Regions from separate parts of the Streptomyces sp. NBC_01450 genome, predicted to be linked through region 2. Evidence: riboswitches for the same ligand, from Rfam matches in the RefSeq annotation. Region 2 holds a riboswitch; each other region holds the start of a gene.
The links. A riboswitch is a leader RNA that binds a small molecule or an ion and turns the genes downstream of it on or off. The one in region 2 is predicted to bind cyclic di-AMP.

Region 1: it holds a riboswitch for cyclic di-AMP, as region 2 does, so the genes downstream of both, OG568_RS14960 (M23 family metallopeptidase) here and OG568_RS09225 (C40 family peptidase) in region 2, are expected to answer to the same signal.
Region 3: it holds a riboswitch for cyclic di-AMP, as region 2 does, so the genes downstream of both, OG568_RS22555 (transglycosylase SLT domain-containing protein) here and OG568_RS09225 (C40 family peptidase) in region 2, are expected to answer to the same signal.

The regions. Positions count from the first base shown of each region.
Region 1 covers NZ_CP109480.1:3,360,490-3,362,748, forward strand. Annotated here, with positions in the region: gene OG568_RS14955 (GntR family transcriptional regulator) at 1-219, opposite strand, end outside; gene OG568_RS14960 (M23 family metallopeptidase) at 432-1,196, opposite strand; cyclic di-AMP (ydaO/yuaA leader) riboswitch at 1,209-1,369, opposite strand; gene OG568_RS14965 (M16 family metallopeptidase) at 1,652-2,259, opposite strand, start outside.
Region 2 covers NZ_CP109480.1:2,001,455-2,003,713, reverse strand. Annotated here, with positions in the region: gene OG568_RS09225 (C40 family peptidase) at 1-1,031, opposite strand, end outside; cyclic di-AMP (ydaO/yuaA leader) riboswitch at 1,088-1,259, opposite strand; gene OG568_RS09220 (diacylglycerol/lipid kinase family protein) at 1,375-2,259, opposite strand, start outside.
Region 3 covers NZ_CP109480.1:5,042,154-5,044,412, reverse strand. Annotated here, with positions in the region: gene OG568_RS22555 (transglycosylase SLT domain-containing protein) at 89-781, opposite strand; cyclic di-AMP (ydaO/yuaA leader) riboswitch at 785-948, opposite strand; partial or broken gene OG568_RS22550 (CocE/NonD family hydrolase) at 2,050-2,259, opposite strand, start outside.

The sequences.
Region 1 (2,259 bases), 1.4 Mb from region 2:
CTCCTGCTCGGTGGGCTCCGCGACGCACGCGCCCGCGTGCCGACGGGTGACGACGAAGCCCTCGGCCTCCAGCGTGCGCAGGGCCTCGCGCACGGGGACCCGCGAGACGCCGTAGCGACGCGCGAGTAGTTCCTCGGTGAGCCGGCTGCCGCGCTCGTAGACACCCGCGACGATGTCATCACGGATCGCCGTGCATACCGAGTGCGCGGGAACGCGCATGACCGGACCTCCGCCTTAATCCCCGCGAAACGCGGTCGATTGACGCTTGTTCACCGACTCTATTGCAGAGAGCCGGAATTTCCGATGGCGGGCCGGAATCCATGGATATTTTTTGGACAGACAGCCGTTCGAAACGACGAAGCCCCGGCTCGGGGGAGCCGGGGCTTCTGAAGTGTTGACGCCGGTCGTCGGACGTTCGGGGTGTACGGGCGTCAGACGTTCACGCCGTGCGCGCGGAGGTAGGCGACCGGGTCCATGTCGGAGCCGTACTCCGCCGTCGTGCGGGCCTCGAAGTGGAGGTGCGGCCCGGTGGTGTTCCCGGTGGAGCCGGAGAGGCCGATCTGCTGGCCCGGGGTGACCGTCTGCCCCACAAAGACGCCGATGGACGACAGATGGCCGTACATCGTGTAGGTGCCGTCGTGCATCTTCAGGACGATCTGGTTGCCGTAGGCGCCGCCCCAGCCGGCCGTGACGACCGTGCCGGAGCCGACCGCGTGGACCGAGGTCCCGGAGGCGGCGTGGAAGTCGACGCCGGTGTGACTGCCGGAGGACCAGAGGCTGCCACCGGTCTTGTAGCCGGTGGAGATGTACGAGCCGGTGATCGGCAGGACGAAGGTGTTGAGACGCTTGCGCTCGGCGGCACGGGCGGCACGCTCCTTGGCCTCGCGCTCCTTCTTCGCCTCCTCGGCGGCCCTCTTCCGCGCGGCTTCCTCGGCCTTCTTGCGCGCGGCGGCCTCGTCGGCGGCGCGCTGCTGGGCGGCGGCCTGCGCGTCGATCTGGGCGGCGACCTTGTCCCCGAGGGTGACGGCCTGGGTCAGTCCGGTCTGCTCGACGGAGGCGTCCGCGGCGAGCGCCGGAGCGGCCAGGGTTCCGATGACACCGGTGGTGGTGAGCGCGGCGACGCCGACGGCGTTCGTGGTGGAGCGCTTCACGCGGCTCGGACGGCGGTGTTTCCCGGGGCCACAGGTGAACGCCATGTAGGGGCTGATCCTTTCCTTCCCTCTCGCCTACCGGGTTAGCTGACGGGTTCGGAGCAGGAAGGTCTCCTACGGACTCCCTCCGGGGAGGGCGTCCGATTCACCCCAGGGACTGCGTGTGGGTCCCCGGCTCCCCTGGCTCGCGCCGTACGGGGACTCGGCGATGACTGTCCGGTGCCGCGGGCGCGGCGCACTGCCTGACGAACAGCCGGACCGACGCTAGACGGGGCGTCTTTCAATCAACAAACGGATCACGGCTTTTGTAGTGCATGCCACAGGGCAGACGGGCAACCTCCCTACCAATACGGACATCTTGGGGATGAGGCCCGGGCGAAAATCCGAGCAAAAAGGGGCCCGGGCGACTCTTCAGTCACCCGGGCCCTACGGAGTCGCGCTCTTCCGCTCCGCGTGCGGCTCCGCTTCCGGCCGACGTCCCGCCGGCCTCTGTTGAGCCTCTACTCCGCCGACACGACGGTCACTTGACCGATTCCGAGGGCCTTGACGGGCTCCTGGATCTGCGCGGCGTCACCGACGAGGACGGTCACCAGACGGTCCACCGGGAACGCGCTCACGGCGGCCGCGGTGGCCTCCACGGTGCCGGTCGCGGCGAGCTGCTGGTACAGCGTCGCCTGGTAGTCGTCCGGCAGGTACTGCTCGACCTGGTCCGCGAGCGTGCCCGCGACGGCCGCCGCGGTCTCGAACTTGAGGGGCGCCACCCCCACCAGGTTCTGCACGGCGATGTCGCGCTCGGCGTCCGTCAGCCCCTCGGCGGCGAGGGTGCGCAGCACCTTCCAGAGGTCGTCGAGCGCCGGGCCGGTGTTCGGGGTGTCCACGGAACCGCTGATGGCGAGCATCGCGATACCGGTTCCGTCCGGAGCGGCCCGCAGGACCTGGCCGAACGCCCGCACACCGTAGGTGTAGCCCTTCTCCTCGCGCAGGACGCGGTCCAGACGCGAGGTGAGGGTGCCGCCGAGGCAGTACGTGCCGAGCACCTGGGCGGGCCACACACGGTCGTGCCGGTCGGCGCCGACGCGGCCGATGAGCAGCTGCGTCTGGACCGCGC
Region 2 (2,259 bases):
CCGGGAGGCATGCCTGCGGCGAAGGGCATGTCCGTGCCGGGAGGCATGCTTGCGGCCATGGGTATACCCGCGGTCAGGGGTACGCCTGCGCCGGGGGACATCTCTCGGACGGGAGGCATCTCCGCCCCCATGGGCATCCCTGCGGCGAGGGGCATGCCTGCGCCGATGGACGTGTCCGGGCGGGGAGGCATGCCCGCGGTCAGGGGCGTGTTCGCGCCGGGGGACATCGTCCGGACGGGAGGCATGCCCGCCCCCATGGACATGTCGGTGGCCAGGGGTGTGCCCGCGCCGATGGACATGTCCGGGCCGAGTGAGGCCGGCTGCTGATGCCGCCACTCCTCGGCGGCCTGGTCCTGCGGGGCGGGCCAGGCCACCTCGGCCGGACGCGACTCGATCGCCGCGGGCCCCGGGTTCCACTGTGCGGCGTGCTTGGACACCACCTCACGGGCCAGCGCCAGTTTCCGCTGGATCTTCTCCTTGGACGTCTTCAACGAGGACTGCCCGGGCCCGGCGGGCAACGCGGGCAGCAGGGCCGCGGCGGCCTGCTGCACAGGCTGTGGCGCGGGCGGCAGCGCGGCGACGGCTCTGGCCGTCAACTCGGCCACGGGACCGGCGGCCGCCTCGGCGGCAGGTCCGGCGGTCAGCTCCAGGACGGGGCGGGCGGTCAACTCCCGCCCACCGTTGGTGACCCCGTCCTCCGGACGCCTCGCCGGGCTCGCGGGCCGCGCGGCCGGGGGGGCCGGCATCCGGTCGGCCGGCAGCCTGGCCGGCGCGGACGGACCCAGCCGTGTGCGCGCCGCGTCGAACCAGGTCTTGGTGATGTCGTCGAGGGCGGGGTCGCTGCGCCTACGCGCGGTTTCCGGCGCCGGGTTGCCGCGGCCTCGGCTCCCCGTGGTCATCGCGCGGGTCCCGTTGACGAACCCGACGGCGTTCTCGGCCTGGTCGTAGAGGGAGCTGATGCGCTGCTGCACCTCTTCGCGACTCGGACCGTCCGCGCCGTCGAGGGCCGCCGCGCGTGCGGAGTCGGGCATGCCAGGGAGGCTGGTGCCTCCAGGGCGCGGCGTTCGTTCCGGCGCCATGGGAGCCGTACTCCTTCCGTACTCCGCCTACCGAGTCGGCTGTCGGGTTCGGGCGCAAGATTCCGGAAGGCCAGCCCTACGGCCCTTGCCCGGTCGGGCGGTTGGGCCGATTCACCCCAAGGTCGGTTGGGTCCCCGGTTCCGGTTGCCACGGGGGCACCGGATTCGGCGGAGGTCGCGCGACCCGGCGAGGTTCGCCGGAGGGAGTCGTGCGTCCTGCCGCCAACTTAGCCAATTTGTGTGCCTGGTGTGAAGATTGCAGCTCGAACTGTCCGATATGTAATTGTGACCTTCGTCTACGTGTCCCCGGCGCGACCAGGATGTCGTACCACCGCCGTTCGCCCCATGGTCGCCGCGAGCGTGCCCAACCGGCGCCAGTCCAAGGGGGGTTGGGCCTCGGGCACACCAGGCCGCTCCTTGGGGACGCGGACGCGCAGGGCGCCGGGTTCGACACGGCAGTGAACCGGTACCGGCAGAACCAGGGCCTCACCGTCGATGCCGGCCTCGATCTCCGCGCGGTCGGCGTCGATGACCACCTCACGGGTGGTCAGGACCGCGAGCCCGTCCGGCGCGGGGTCCAGTACGAGCGCGGCGGCCTCGGCCGCGCTGTCCACCGTGACGCCGAGGACGCCCAGGAGCCCGGAGTCGAGCCGTTCGCGGCGGCCGAGGCCCGCCGGATCGTTGGTGCGGTACGGGTTGTTGCTCACCAGTACGGCCTGCGGGGCCTCGAGCGTCGTGTCGGCGGCGCGGGCGGTCAGTCGCGGCCCGCGCTGACGGGTGAGCAGGTCGGGCAGGAGGTCCAGGATGGTGCCGATCTTGTCGTCGCGGTACGCGGGGCTCTGGACGACCGCCGCGTACGCGCCGAAGGAGGCGTTGTTGACGAACGGATGCCCGCCGGCGAACCCCAGGTCCACGCGGAGTTCCACGCCGTCGGTGAGAGCGTCCAGGCAGGTCGCCGGGTCGTCGCGGTCGAGGCCGAGATCCATCGCGAAGTGATTACGGGTGCCGGCGGAGACCACCAGGAACGGCAGACCGTGCTCGGCGGCGACGGCCGCGACCAGCGCCTGGGTCCCGTCACCCCCGGCGACGCCCAGCAGGTCCGCGCCGTCCGCGACGGCGGCCCGGGCCAGCGCGGTGACGTCCTGGTGCTTCTCGGGGTCGAGGAGCACGACCCGCGCGCC
Region 3 (2,259 bases), 3.0 Mb from region 2:
GGTCCGGAAAGTCTGATGGGTCCTATTCGTCCCGTCAGGCTTCTGGGCCCCTTTGGCCCCGGCAGGCGCACCAGCCCTACCAGTCGTATCAGTAGGCCCCGTGGACGTTGTCGATCGAGCCGTACCTCGCCGCCGCGTAGTTGCAGGCCGCCGTGATGTTCGCCACCGGGTCGTAGGGATCCATTGACGTGCCCGGCACGTGGTAGGCCTTGAACGTCGGGTCGATGACCTGGAGGAGGCCCTTGGAGGGGATGCCGGCAGCGGCGTTGGAGTCCCACTTGTTGATGGCCAGGGGGTTTCCGGAGGACTCGCGCATCACGTTGCGGTAGATGCCGTTGTAGGTCCCGGGTATCCGGTGCTGGGCCATGATGGCCAGCGAGTGCTTGATCCAGCCGTCGAGGTTGTTCGTGTACGTCTTCGCGGAGGCCTGGGTGGCGGTCGCCGGCTTCGCTTTGGTACCGCCATGGACGGTTTTGGTGCCCACGGTCAGGGTGAGGCCCGTGCGGAGCGCCGACGGGTCGGGGCCGATGACCGCGCGGTTGGCCTTGTACAGCTTCGCCACGCCGCCGCTCGTGGGGTTCTTCTGCGCGATCTTGGACAGTGTGTCGCCCGCGACCACCTTGTACGTGATGAGCTGGACGTCCGGGGTGGTGGCGGCCTGTGCGCCGGTCGCGCCCACGATCGGAAGGGCGAGCGCGGCTCCACCCGTTCCCACGGCGAGGATGCCCCGGACGAGGGTGTTGCGGGTCTTGGATCTGCGGTGCTTGCCAAGTGCGGCCATGCGAGTTCCTCTCCGGTGCCTGCGAGGTGAGCTGTCGGGTTCGGGCGGAGCTGCCCGGCCGCACGGTGTGTGCGGTTTCACCCCTAGCCGTTCCGGTGTGCGGATCGGCGACTTACCTGGGTCCCCCGCTCCTGCCGTGCGTGCGTCTGTGTGGGTGGGTGGAATATTCCGGTCGGCGGCAGGATTGGGCGGTCCGTCCGGATCGACGTGAACGTATGCGAGAGCACATGTCCGGAACAAGCCCTCATTTCCCGGTGTAGATCGCTTTCACCTGGGCAAATCGAGGGATGAATTGCCCGATTTTTCCGGAACGTGCCACTCAACTTGCCTTATGCGAAGGGGGAGTCGTCAAGGGAGGGTAAATATTCCGCCCCACGTGGACGTGACCCAATTCACGAGACCAAGCGTGAGTAATGCCGCACTGGCGGCAAATCGGACATCAGGATCCGAGTGTCCGGGCCGATGAACCCGCGGGTGGAGCCGGGTGTGCCTCCCGCACGGACGGGCCAGTGTCGGGGTGGCCGCCGGGGAGCCGGCCGGTGTGGGGCTTGAAGTAGAGGCCGCGGGACCGGCATTCGGGGAGTTCGTGGCACATCAGGTCCGGGTATGGCCCGAACTCCTGCCCCGCATAAGCCCCGTTGGTCCTCGCCGACGCCTCGCCGCCGCCGTCGGCATTTCGGTCCGTCGTGCGGGCGATCCTCTTCTCCCATGTCCGATGGAGGGCGACCTCGTCGCCGTCCTTGCGGACCGGTTCGTTGGAGGTGGTGAACTCCCGGGCGTCGCAGCCGATTTCGCGGCGCGTCTCGATCCGGGCGTCCCGGTGCGGCTCCGGGCGGTACGGCGTGGCTCCGGGGGGTGCGGACGGACCGACCTCGTTGAGCGGACGCGGGTGGAGAGCGGGTCCGACTCCCTTGCTCGCGACGGGAGTTCGAGGAAGCTGCCCGCCGGGCCCAAGGCGAACCCCGCCTCCGAGCCCGGATTCCAGGAGACCGCCTGATCGGGGTCGTGAACGCGCCGGCAGGTCCAGAGCGCCCCGGGGCACCACTGTCGAGGAACCGTCGGCAGCGACGTCGCACACCCGGGCGATCACCTGGCCTCAGGGGGAGTGGGGGAGTGGGACTGGGGGGGGGAGGGCCGGACGGTGTCACCCACCCAGCGGCCGGCGGCTGCTCCATCACGCCCGGGCCCGGATCGGCGAGCGAGCCGGGGCCGGGATTGTTGATCACGCCGAGGCCGGGTCGGTGGCTCATGCCGGGGTCGCGCCCGGGGACGCTCGTACTGGTCGGCCTCAGCCGGCGGTCCCACCACCTCGGCGTCTCCTGGAGGAAGCCGGTCGCCGGGCCCGGCGGCAGATCCCGGTCCGGGTGCTGGTGGCATCAGGGGCCGATCGGGGCGCGCACACGGTCGGCGGGGAGGTTCTCGACCAGCCGCGGCACCGTGTCGCGGTAGGGGTCGTGCCGGCCGTCCGCCGCCAGGAC